2 regions of the Ruegeria sp. CDSB086 genome follow, and region 1 is predicted to be linked to the other one. Evidence: riboswitches for the same ligand, from Rfam matches in the RefSeq annotation. Region 1 holds a riboswitch; the other holds the start of a gene.
What was found. Region 1 has a riboswitch for cobalamin ahead of AC2FIO_RS08885 (DUF1636 family protein). Riboswitches for the same ligand answer to the same signal wherever they lie in the genome.
Positions count from the first base shown of each region.

Region 2: another riboswitch for cobalamin. It lies ahead of AC2FIO_RS17835 (hypothetical protein); the one in region 1 lies ahead of AC2FIO_RS08885 (DUF1636 family protein).

Region 1 is NZ_JBXWOV010000003.1:404,963-410,879, reverse strand. Features, by position in the region: gene cobN (cobaltochelatase subunit CobN) at 1-351, opposite strand, end outside; gene cobW (cobalamin biosynthesis protein CobW) at 355-1,410, opposite strand; gene AC2FIO_RS08885 (DUF1636 family protein) at 1,407-1,796, opposite strand; cobalamin riboswitch at 1,881-2,090, opposite strand; tRNA gene AC2FIO_RS08880 (tRNA-Cys) at 2,377-2,450, opposite strand; gene AC2FIO_RS08875 (protein-L-isoaspartate O-methyltransferase family protein) at 2,678-3,331, shown strand; gene AC2FIO_RS08870 (TolC family outer membrane protein) at 3,427-4,845, shown strand; gene AC2FIO_RS08865 (hypothetical protein) at 4,920-5,684, shown strand; gene AC2FIO_RS08860 (cobyric acid synthase) at 5,688-5,917, opposite strand, start outside.
Region 2 is NZ_JBXWOV010000009.1:49,716-55,632, forward strand. Features, by position in the region: gene rsgA (ribosome small subunit-dependent GTPase A) at 1-255, shown strand, start outside; gene AC2FIO_RS17830 (alpha/beta hydrolase family protein) at 264-1,121, opposite strand; cobalamin riboswitch at 1,266-1,485, shown strand; gene AC2FIO_RS17835 (hypothetical protein) at 1,570-1,977, shown strand; gene AC2FIO_RS17840 (protein-tyrosine phosphatase family protein) at 1,985-2,482, opposite strand; gene AC2FIO_RS17845 (DNA polymerase III subunit gamma/tau) at 2,640-4,391, shown strand; gene AC2FIO_RS17850 (YbaB/EbfC family nucleoid-associated protein) at 4,549-4,893, shown strand; gene recR (recombination mediator RecR) at 4,958-5,551, shown strand; gene AC2FIO_RS17860 (FkbM family methyltransferase) at 5,605-5,917, opposite strand, start outside.

The DNA.
Region 1 (5,917 bases):
TAGGACGGCCAGCGCGATGCCTTTAGCCTGTGCCAGCGCCAGAACTTGCTGCAAGCCATAGGACCAGTAAGGGACGCCGCCGATCAAACGGATCAGAATGCCCTTGGCGCCCTCGAGCGTTTGCTCGACATAAGTGTCGACAGACAGCGGGTGTTTCAACGCGGTCAGATTGGCCAATCGCATCGTCGGCATGCGACCTTCGGACCCGCCACCGCGATGCCATCCTGCCGCGAAAGCGCCAAGGTCGCTGTCCGAAAAGGACAGCACCACCAGATCCGCCGGGCTCTGACCCAGATCGGTCGGGGTTTCGGTCTCTTCTAACCCGTGGCTTTCGCGGAAGACGACGTGCATGGCTTACTCGGCGGCCTCGGTCACACCCACGAGGATATCGCGGATTGCGGCCTCATTGATGTCGTCATGCTCGGCAATGACCACCAGGCGCGAGCGGCGCTCTTCGCCGGGCTCCCACGGCCGGTCATACTGGTGACGTACGCGGGCACCAACGGCCTGCACCAGCAGACGCATAGGTTTGCCCTGAACGGCGGCATAGCCTTTGACGCGCAGAATGTTCAGATCATTGGCCAGACGTTCGATATTGGCGACCAGTTCCGCCGGGTCGGTCTGTTCGGGCAACTCGACGATGATGCTTTCGAAATCGTCGTGTTCGTGGTCGTGGTGGCCGTCGTGATGCGACGGGCGCGCGTCCATGTCATCCTCGGCGGCGGCTTCGAGGCCCAATACGACGCGGACGTCCACGGCGCCTTCGGCGACTTCCACTACGGGCAGGGGGCGGGGAGCTTCGTCGGCGATGATCCCTTTGGCCTTCACCACGCCTTCGGGGCCAGCCAGATCGGGCTTGGTCAGCAGGATGATATCCGCGCAGGAGATCTGATCCTCGAACACCTCAGACAGGGGCGTTTCGTGGTCGATCGAGTCGTCAGCCAGGCGCTGGGCGTCCACGGCTTCGACATTTGGTGCGAAACGCCCAGCGGCGACGGCCTCGGCGTCCGCCAGAGCGATCACACCATCAACGGTGATTTTCGAGCGGATATCGGGCCAATCAAACGCCTTGAGCAGCGGTTTGGGCAGGGCGAGACCGGACGTTTCGATCAGGATGTGATCGGGGCGCGGCTCCAGCGCCATCAGCGCCTCAATGGTCGGGATGAAATCATCGGCTACGGTGCAGCAGATGCAGCCATTCGCCAGTTCCATGATGTTTTCCGCCGGGCAATCCGGAATGGCGCAGGATTTCAGAATATCGCCATCCACACCCACATCACCAAATTCGTTGACGATAACGGCCAGGCGCTTGCCCTGCGGATTCTGCATCAGGTGCTTTACCAGGGTGGTTTTGCCCGAGCCCAGAAAGCCGGTGATCACAGTGACGGGGAGTTTTTCGAGATTGCTCATTTCAGGGCTCCAATCGGGGGAATGCGGGCCGCACAGTTTTTGCGGAAATGTTCGGGGCGTTCGCGCCATTTCACCAGACCGTCTTCGGCGGCCAGATATTTGGTTACGCCTTCGACGATGGTCTCGACATGGTCGGTCTCGTCGAGGTTTTCATAAACGAAGGTCCATCGGGATGGGCCACCGCGCAAAACGATCGAGCATCCTTGATCACAGTTCGACAGGCATTCCACCGGTTTCAGGTCTACGCCGTCAGGCAAGCCCGCCTGTTCAAGTGCTTTATGCAGCAAAGTACCGGGTCGCTGGGTGTCATCTTCGATGGGTAACCCACGGCGGCATGTCGTGCAGACCAGCAATTCGACTGGTGTGGTCTCGGTCACGTCTCTCATCCCCCTCATCCTTTATACGGGGGACGGGGTTTCATGCGGGCCACGCGTCTGCACATGGACCCGACACCGGAACACCCCGCCCGGTTTCAACTTCGGGTGCTGGCAGGTCTCCCGGCTTGCGGATGTCAGAGGCGGGCCTCTGTCGGATGTCCCGCCTTCCCGGCCTATTAGGCCAGTGGCTTTGGGCACCCTCTCCGGTCACGGTCGCGGGGGCGGCTGTGCTTGGCGGAATAACCGCTGGCACATTCCCTTTTCATCCATCCGGGGATGGACACCAACGCATGCGACATGCGGCACGGGCAGGGGGCTTGTCAAGCACGACTGGGGTTTGAAAACCCGCTACGTCAGAAAAGCGACTTGCCGAAGTCAGTCAGCGGCATCCGATGCGATCCGATCACGCAGCGAGGCGCAATTCAGCCCGGCCGTCGCAGATGATTCAGCACTTCTCGGTTTGGCAATCAAGTAGTGCGGTTGTGTAAATGGAATCGCTGGACCCGCAATCGCAACATGCATCTGATACTGAACTTTAGGCGTCCGAAATTGCGAAAGCAGCGCAGAAAGCTAAGTGCTTGGAAATAAATGGAGGCGAGTACCGGAATCGAACCGGTGTACACGGATTTGCAATCCGCTGCGTCACCACTCCGCCAACTCGCCTTTTCAAGTAAAATCAAATACTTGCCGTGGTGTGATCGGCGTTTTAACAGCTTTCGACAGGAGCGTCCAGAGGGGGGAGCGCAAATTTCAGGGCCGGGTGCCAACTTAGTCTTTGGTTGCGACGTTGTATCTTGTGAAGATTGCAAAGTTTCCGTGTCTGGGCCGTTGCCGGTTTTTCAAGGATGTGGCAGAACTCAATCACCCAAGGGAGCAAGATGAGCGATCCAATGACAGATTTCGCAGCCCGCCGCCGGACGATGGTCGATACGCAGATACGTCCTTCTGATGTCACGAAGTTTCCCATCATAGACGCGATGCTGACCGTCAAGCGCGAGAATTTCGTGCCGGACGCGCAGCGCGAAGCGGCATATGTCGAGGGATTGATCGAACTGGGTGATGGGCGCTGCATGTTGGAGGCGCGGACCCTGGCTAAGATTCTGGACATATTGAACATTTCGAACGACGAGTCGGTTTTGGATATTGCTCCGGCCTTGGGGTATTCGACGGCAGTCGCCGCGCGCATGGCACAGCTGGTTGTTGCCGTAGAGGAAGATGAAAATCTGGCGGCCGAATCTCAGTCTATCCTGATGGAGGCGGAGGCTGACAATGCGATTGTCCATGTCGGCCCGCTTGAGCAAGGTGCCCCCGAACATGGGCCCTATGACGTGATTATGGTCCAGGGTGGTGTGGAACAGGTTCCGGATGCGTTGATCGCGCAACTTAAGGACCATGGGCGAATTGCGTGCCTTTTTGTCCAAGGTGCACTGGGGATCGTCCGTATCGGCCATAAATCTGGGGATCGGGTGACCTGGCGGGACGCGTTTAATGCCAATGCACCGATTTTGCAGGCATTTTCCACGAACCGTGTATTTTCGCTATAGTTTTATGGCGGATTGTTCTGCCGCCTTGATTAGTTGAACACAAACGCGCAAACTGTCGGCAGAGCAGCGTAATTTTGATTTGAGAGGATTTCGTTATGAGTTCTATGGCGGGAGGAAAGCTGGTCAAGGCGCTGGCGCTGACTGCGGGGGTCGCACTTAGCTTTGTACCGGGACGGGCCGTTTGGGCCGACAATATTACTGACGCATTCATTGGCGCGTACAATACCAGCGGGTTGCTGGAACAGAACCGCGCATTGTTGCGTGCGGCGGACGAAGACGTGGCAATTGCATTGTCAGCGCTTCGACCGATCATCAACTGGACGGTCGCGATTAGCAGCAACTATAACCGTCGCAACGTCAGCGATGTGGTGACAAGAACCGACCCGAACAACTTCTTTACGGGGCTGACCCTCAGCCAACTGCTCTACGATGGTGGGGCCGCTGTTCTGGGCAAGCAATCGGCGCAAGAAACGGTGCTGTCGACCAGGCAGACCCTTGTTGATATCGAACAGCAGGTTTTGTTCCGCGGTGCCAATGCGTATCTCGAAGTGCTGCTGCAGGAAGAAACCGTACAGATCCGCCTGAACAACGTCGATGTATCGGCAGAGGAACTGCGCGCATCGCAGGACCGGTTTGATGTTGGCGAAGTCACGCGTACGGACGTTGCGCTGTCACAAGCCCAGCTTGCAAGCTCGCAAGCTGATCTGGCCGTTGCACGCGGTAACCTCGACACGGCGCGGGCGGAATACGTGAATGCCGTTGGCAAATCGCCCGGACGCACAGCTGGTCAACCGAGCCTGCCAAATCTGCCAAGCTCGGAACCGCAGGCCGTCAGCCTGGCGCAGCGAAACCACCCCGCCATTCTTTCGGCACAGCATCAGGTGCGTGCCTTCGACCTGATCGTTGCGCAACAGCGCGCCAACCTGGGTCCGAATGTCAGCCTGAACGCCGACGCCGGTATCACTGAGACCTATGACAACGATGACAATATCGAAGACGGCAGTGTTTCGCTGAACTTCAGTCAGCCGATTTACGCTGGTGGCCGTTTGGCCGCAAGCGTGCGCCGCGCCATGGCTACACGGGATGCATCGCGCGCCAACCTGTTGAATGTGCAGAAAGATATCACTCAGGGTGTGACAGATGCCTACGCCCGTTTCCAAGCCGCGTCAGCAAGTTTGCGGGCGTCGACCGAACGGGTGCGGGCATCGCAGGTGGCATTTGATGGTATCCGCGAAGAAGCTACTTTGGGTGCCCGGACCACGCTGGATGTACTGAACGCACAGCAGGATTTGCTGGACGCGCAACTGGCCGAGGTTGCATCGCGGATCGAGCGATCGCGGGCCGCATACCAGTTAGTGCAGGCACAGGGCCTGTTGACCGCCGAACGTTTGGGACTGGCCGTGCAGATCTATGATCCGACGCTGTACTATAACCTGGTCAAGAAAGCGCCGGCTCAGGTCAGCAGACAAAGCAAGGACCTGGATCGCGTTCTCAAAGCGTTGCGTCGCGACTAAGGGCCAATACTATCTGTTGTGACGACCGGTTTGTTTGGCTACACTCAATCCTGAGGATAGAGCGGTAGAGAACAATGACGGAAAAAGTCGTGAACGGCAGAGTAGAGGACGTGCTGTCCTCGATCAAACGGCTAGTCGGTGAAAGAGGTGAGCAAACCTCGGAGTCGGCGCCTTCAATCGCCCGCAAGCCCGGGCGATTGGTACTTACCGATGCATTGCGAGTCGGCGGAACGTCCAGCATTCAGGACGGCCCGGAGAATGAAACAGAGGTCAAAGCAGGCTACACGGCTGACGCGTCGGTCAAGCCGATGCTTCTGCGCGCGTGCGACATCGTTAATCGTGAAGACCCCGCCAACAAAGAACAGGCCGCGCCAGAGCCGCCCAAAAACCCGACTAACAGTCTGAGCGCAAAGATCGAAGCCCTAGAAGCGGCGATTGCACGCACTGAGGACCAGTGGGAGCCGGATGGCGACAGCGAAGACGAGTACTCCGGTACTCCGGCGAAGGCCCTTGAATTCAGCGCGCGCAAAGAATTTACGGATACCGAGGGAAAGAAAGCCGAACCCACTCAGGCAAAGGCCAAAGAAGCTGTCGCGACGACCAAGGCAACTTTCGTTCGCGACCCCGAGGTGATCACCGCACCACCTGTTCACCCAGTCGAAGCAGCAGCGGAAGATTCAGCGATAGCTGGTATTAGCGAAGACGCATTGCGCAAAATGATCGCTGAGGTTGTCCGTGAAGAATTGCAGGGTGTTTTGGGCGAACGTATCACCCGCAACGTCCGTAAGATGGTCCGGCGCGAAATCTACAAGGCCCTGGCCGAGCAGGACCTCGAGTAACACTCAGACGCTTTTGGGCGTTTCTGCAAGCGCCAGCAGGCGGTCGAGATCCATATTCTGTTCAAGGTGGTCGGCCAGCGCGTTCAACGTATCATCGACCCCGTCTTCATAGGCCAGGTCCGAGGTCACGCCCAATCGCGACAGGTAAGTCGCGCGGAATGCGTCCGAGCTGAAGATACCGTGCAGGTAACTGCCGCGGATACGACCAGAGGCGTTTGCAGCACCTTCTGGCC
Region 2 (5,917 bases), on a different contig from region 1:
TTTTCCGACATTCTGGAATTGGCCCAAACCTGCCGCTTTTCCGATTGTCAGCATCAGGCCGAGCCGGGATGCGCTGTGCAGGATGCGATTTCCATCGGATCCCTTGACACAGAGCGGCTAGAGCGTTGGCGAAAACTGCGGCGCGAAGATGAAAGGAACTCGGAAACCGTGGCGCAGTCTCGCGCGCGCGACAAGGCCTTTGGTAAAATGGTACGATCGGTGAAGCAGGACAAGAAATCCCGCAAAAAGCTGTAAGTACCGGCTCAGGCGATCAACCGGGGCCATATGGCCGCATTTCGGCGCGCAAATGCGCCGATGTGGCCAACCTCGGCCAATCCAAAGTCCTTCGGCGACAACTGATGCCGGCGGGCTTTGGGACCGTAAAGATCGGCCAAGCGCCAAACCGCGTTCGGCGGCACCACCTGATCATCGTCCATTGTGAACAGATCAACGGGTGTTTCCGACGCAGCCCAACGGGCGTCTGGAAGGCTTTTGCCGATATCCGGCACGTAGCTCAGCGCAGCGGTGCACCATTTGCGCCACTGCCAGTAGACACGTGCCGGAAGGTCCGAGCCGAACCCAAGTGCCTTGCCCGGCAGGTATCCCAATGCCTTAACCAGCAATGGCGGGTGGGCATACCAGAACATTGTCGCCAGTGCGCGATACGGCCAGGGGTGGTCGGATAACGTCACCAAACCTGAACAGACACAGATCATCCGGTCGATCTGCTCAATATCGGGCTGAATTGGCCCCAGCATTCCACCCACCGAATGGCCAATGCTCCACTGCTGGGCGGCGGGAAATCTGCGTCGCATTTCAGCGCGAGCAGCGGGCATGTCGATCAACGCCCAGTCAGCCATCGTGGCCTGCGAATCGCGCAGGCGCCCGTGTAGAGAGTGGCCAAAATCGCGATAGTCATAGGTCAGACAGGCCATACCCTGTTCTTCCACCAACCACCGCGCAAAATGCTGGTAATAGTCGCGCGGTACGCCTGTGGCTGCATGGACTACAACCGCCACATCAGGTGCCGAGGCAGGCATATACAGCCGTGCCGACAGTTCGGCCTCTCCGGCAGAAAACGTGAAGTCTTCGGTCAAAACGACCGGAGTGTTGTCCAACATGGTGCCCTCGCAAGCATCTGAACTATTCGGTTCACATATGGCATATCGGCGCTTTTGCGCGACTAGAGTCAACAGATTTTCAAAGTGACCAAGCGTCCACTTGAACGATGGAAAACAGCCCGCTTGACTCAAGCCACCTACAACCGCTAGCGATGAGGTGATGGTTCTCGTCCTTATATTGGGGCGGGATGAAAAGGGAACTCGGTGCGGTCCAGCCCGGCAAAGCCGGAACGGACCAAGGCCGCGACTGCCCCCGCAACTGTAAGCGGTAAGCAATGCCGAAATACCACTGGCCGAAAGGCTGGGAAGGTCGGCAAAGCAATGACCCGCAAGTCAGGAGACCTGCCATCAAAGTAAAAACCGAAACTCGGGCGGGGTGTCCGGGCAGGCCTTCAGTACGCTGAGTTCCCTGTTCCACGTCCCCCGCTCACCGCGCGGAGGGCGCATTATGATCTGGAAGACAACGACCCACGAATTCACCGCCACCCTGTGCCAGAAAACGGGGAAAACCTGCCCCGCATTGGCCCAAATGGCTCGGTCATTGGCCGAGGCGATGGCAACAGCACAACCAATGACGACCAGCGAATTTGAGGTGGACGGCTCCAGCGAACTGACCCATTGCGATGAGGGTTGCACCGCACGGTTTCGCGCCAGCCCGGCCCGGATCAGGGTCTATTGCGGGGCAAACACGGGCGACTCGGCCGACACGTTGGACGAATACGCCGATATGATGTTCAACCCTGACTTTTCCACTCTGCCTGCTGGTGTTTTGGCGGCCTTGCCTTGCGCCATGCTTCAGGCATCGTCCCTTGCACCGCGTCCATCGCATCAGGTTGTTCAACAAGCCACGGCCTGATCCTAGTTCACCGATCGCTCTGGGCCGGTTTCATGGCCCAAGCCATCTGCTCATCCGTTTCCACCGCACATGGTCGGGCCAAGCGCAGCCGGTTTAGCGCGTGGTTTGGATCTTCACCGCTTTCCACCATGAGCCTCAGCGCGACCATCCCCGACCGCCCACAACCGCCCCGGCAATGCACCAGCACGCGTCCACCGTCGGACAGAACCTGCCGGGCGGCTGCGCTGGCTTGGGGCCAAAGAGTTTCGATTGGCAGGGGCGGCGTGCCAAAATCCTCGACCGGAAGATGCACCCAGGTAGCGGACCTGCTTTGAACGTCTCGACCAAAACCGCCTGCGCCGATCTGCTGCATCTCGGCCTCGGTGGTCATTGAAATCACCAGATCGGGGTTCCAGTCCTGTATCACCCTCAAATCGTCCACATACCCACCGCCGCCGCCAGGCAAAGGGGACAGCGCCATGGTGCCTGAGCCAACAGGCAGCGCGTAGATTGCAAATTTTGCCAAAGCTTATGCTCCTACTGCCACCGGCCCACCAAATTTTGACAGCCGGTTTATCCCGCTTACAGACGCGGTCCAAACCGAAATTCCACAAAGCCTGCTGTGGACGCGGGCGGCCCGGGTCTCTACGCTGCATTTCTGACACGAATCTGACAGAGCAGACATGACCGAAACGCCCAGCCCCGCCTATCAGGTTCTTGCCCGCAAGTACCGCCCTGAAACCTTTGCAGATCTGGTTGGACAGGACGCAATGGTGCGCACGCTGAAAAACGCGTTCGAAGCGGATCGGATCGCGCAGGCCTTTATCATGACCGGTATTCGCGGCACCGGCAAAACCACCACCGCCCGGATTATCGCCAAAGGTATGAACTGCATCGGTCCCGATGGTGAAGGCAAACCAACGACCGAACCTTGTGGTCAGTGCGAGCATTGCGTTGCCATCATGGAAGGACGCCATGTCGACGTGATGGAGATGGACGCCGCCAGCCGGACCGGTGTGAACGACATTCGCGAGATTATCGACAGTGTCCGATATCGTGCCGCCAGTGCGCGTTATAAGATTTACATCATCGACGAAGTTCACATGCTGTCGACCAGCGCCTTCAATGCGCTGCTCAAAACGCTCGAGGAACCGCCCGAGCATGTGAAGTTCATCTTTGCGACGACCGAAATTCGCAAGGTGCCGGTGACCGTACTGTCCCGCTGTCAGCGGTTCGACCTGCGCCGGATCGAACCTGAGGACATGATCGGTCTGCTCAACAAAATCGCCGCAGCGGAAAACGCACAGATCGCAGAAGACGCGCTGGCTTTGATCACACGCGCGGCCGAAGGATCTGCGCGCGATGCGACCTCGCTGTTGGATCAGGCGATCTCACATGGTGCAGGGGAAACAAGCGCCGATCAGGTTCGGGCAATGTTGGGCCTTGCAGATCGCGGGCGCGTTCTGGATCTGATGGACATGATTCTGCGTGGCGATGCGGCTGGGGCATTGACTGAGTTGAGCGGCCAGTATGCCGAAGGGGCCGATCCGCTGGCTGTTCTGCGCGATCTGGCCGAGATCACCCATTGGGTTTCCGTGGTCAAAATCACGCCCGATGCCGCCGATGACCCCACCGTTTCACCGGATGAACGCGCACGGGGTCAACAGATGGCCGAGGCGCTGCAGATGCGGGTGTTGACACGCATGTGGCAGATGTTGCTGAAAGCGCTGGAGGAGGTCTCTGCAGCACCCAACGCGATGATGGCCGCCGAAATGGCAATCATTCGTCTGACCCATGTGGCCGATTTGCCAAGCCCCGAAGAGCTTATCAAACGACTACAGGATGCACCTCCCCCCCCACCAAGCGGGGGACCTGGCGGAGGTGTGGCTGTGCCAACTCATGCACCTGCACAGGCGACGTCCTCTGCGCATCTCTCGGCGCAACGCGGGCCTGCAGGGGCGCCCACTGCAGCGCTTGCCCAGGACGTCCAGACCGCGCTGGCACACTATCCAACCTTCGAATACGTGGTCGAACTGATCCGCACGAACCGGGATGTAAAACTGTTGGTTGAGGTCGAAAACGGCGTGCGTCTCGTCTCGTATTCCCCGGGACGAATCGAGTTCACGCCGACGGACAAAGCGCCGACCGATCTGGCGCAAAGGCTTGGTTCGGCCTTGCAACGCTGGACCGGAAACCGATGGGCCGTCTCAATTGTGGCCGACGGGGACGCAGCAACAATCGCCGAGGTACGAGACGCGGCTGATCTGGCGTTGAAAGCACAGGCCGAACAACACCCACTGGTTCAAGCCGTTCTGATGCAGTTTCCAAAAGCGCGCATCAAGCGGATCGAAACCCCGGAAGAACGCGCCGCCAAGGTCGAAACCGAAGCCCTGCCGGAGGTCGAAGACGAATGGGATCCGTTCGAGGAGGATTGATCCGAGCGACCAAAGCGGAAACACTCCCGCGCTGCCGGGCCCAACGGGAGGAAAGGTCTTGCCAAAGACCTTGACGACGGGCGGGAAAAGCTCTCCCCTTGTACCCTACCGGCAGCATCCGTATTTAGGCGGCAAACCGATTTGCAGGAGAAAAGAAATGCTCAAAGGACTCGGCGGTCTGGGCGATATGGCCAAGATGATGAAATCCGCACAGGATTTGCAGACCAAGATGACGGACATGCAGGAAGAGCTGAACAACCTGATGGTTGTAGGCGAATCCGGTGCAGGGCTAGTGAAGGCCACCGCCACAGCAAAAGGCGAGCTGAAGGGTCTGGACATCGATCCGTCGATTTTCAATGGCGACGATAAGGAAGTTGTCGAAGATCTGATTCTGGCCGCTATCAAGGACGCGCAAACCAAAGCGGCCGAGCGCTCTCAGGCAGAGATGGCAAGGCTGACCGAAAGCATGGGTCTGCCCGCAGACATCAAGCTGCCGTTCTGATAGACACTCCTGACGACCCAAAGGCCGGGCACAACTGCCCGGCCCTTTTGCAGGAGCGCACGCCGTGAGTTCGAACAGCGATATCGACAATCTGATCGACCTGATGGCCAAACTGCCGGGCCTCGGCCCCCGTTCGGCTCGCCGCGCGGTGCTGCACCTGATCCGAAAACGCACCCTGCTGCTGACGCCCCTGTCGGACGTAATGCAGCAGGTGGCCGCCACCGCCCGCGAATGCCTGAATTGCGGCAACGTGGGCACCACCGATATCTGCGACATCTGCGATAGCGAGGATCGCGCGACCGGAGAATTGTGCGTGGTCGAAGACGTCGCCGACCTCTGGGCGATGGAACGCGCTGCAGTTTTCAAGGGTCGCTATCACGTTCTGGGCGGCACGCTGTCCGCCTTGGACGGCGTCGGACCGGACGAGCTTCGCATCCCCCGTCTAAAGGATCGGGTGATGGCCGAAGGGATCACCGAAGTCATTCTGGCGCTGAACGCGACCGTCGACGGCCAGACCACAGCCCATTACATTGCCGATCAGTTGGAGGGACAGGTCCGTCTGACTTCACTGGCGCAGGGTGTGCCGATTGGGGGCGAGTTGGACTATCTGGATGATGGGACGATTACCGCTGCGCTGCGGGCAAGGAAAGAACTGTAGGTAACCAAGCTACGGTCAGAGCGCACAGAGGTTTAACCTGAGCAAAGCTACTTTTAGTGCAATTCCACCCGAGACAGATAGAAGTCTGCCCATTTGCGGTCTCTTCCGGACAAGTAACTAATACACCTTGAGCTGCTAATGCGTCGCAGCCTTTTGTTGCGCGACCCAATAATATACACGTATTCAAAGCTGTTTAGGATGTTTCGAAAAGCCTGTTCGTCATGAGACGGCTTGTCTATCCTCCATCCTTCAAAACAAGCCAGATCAACGCGCTGCCAGAAGCTTTCGGGCAATTCACTCATCAATGCCTCGTCCAGCCCCTGTGTGTCGGATTTCCAAATCAGGCGTCGGTCACTGGCCTCGTCC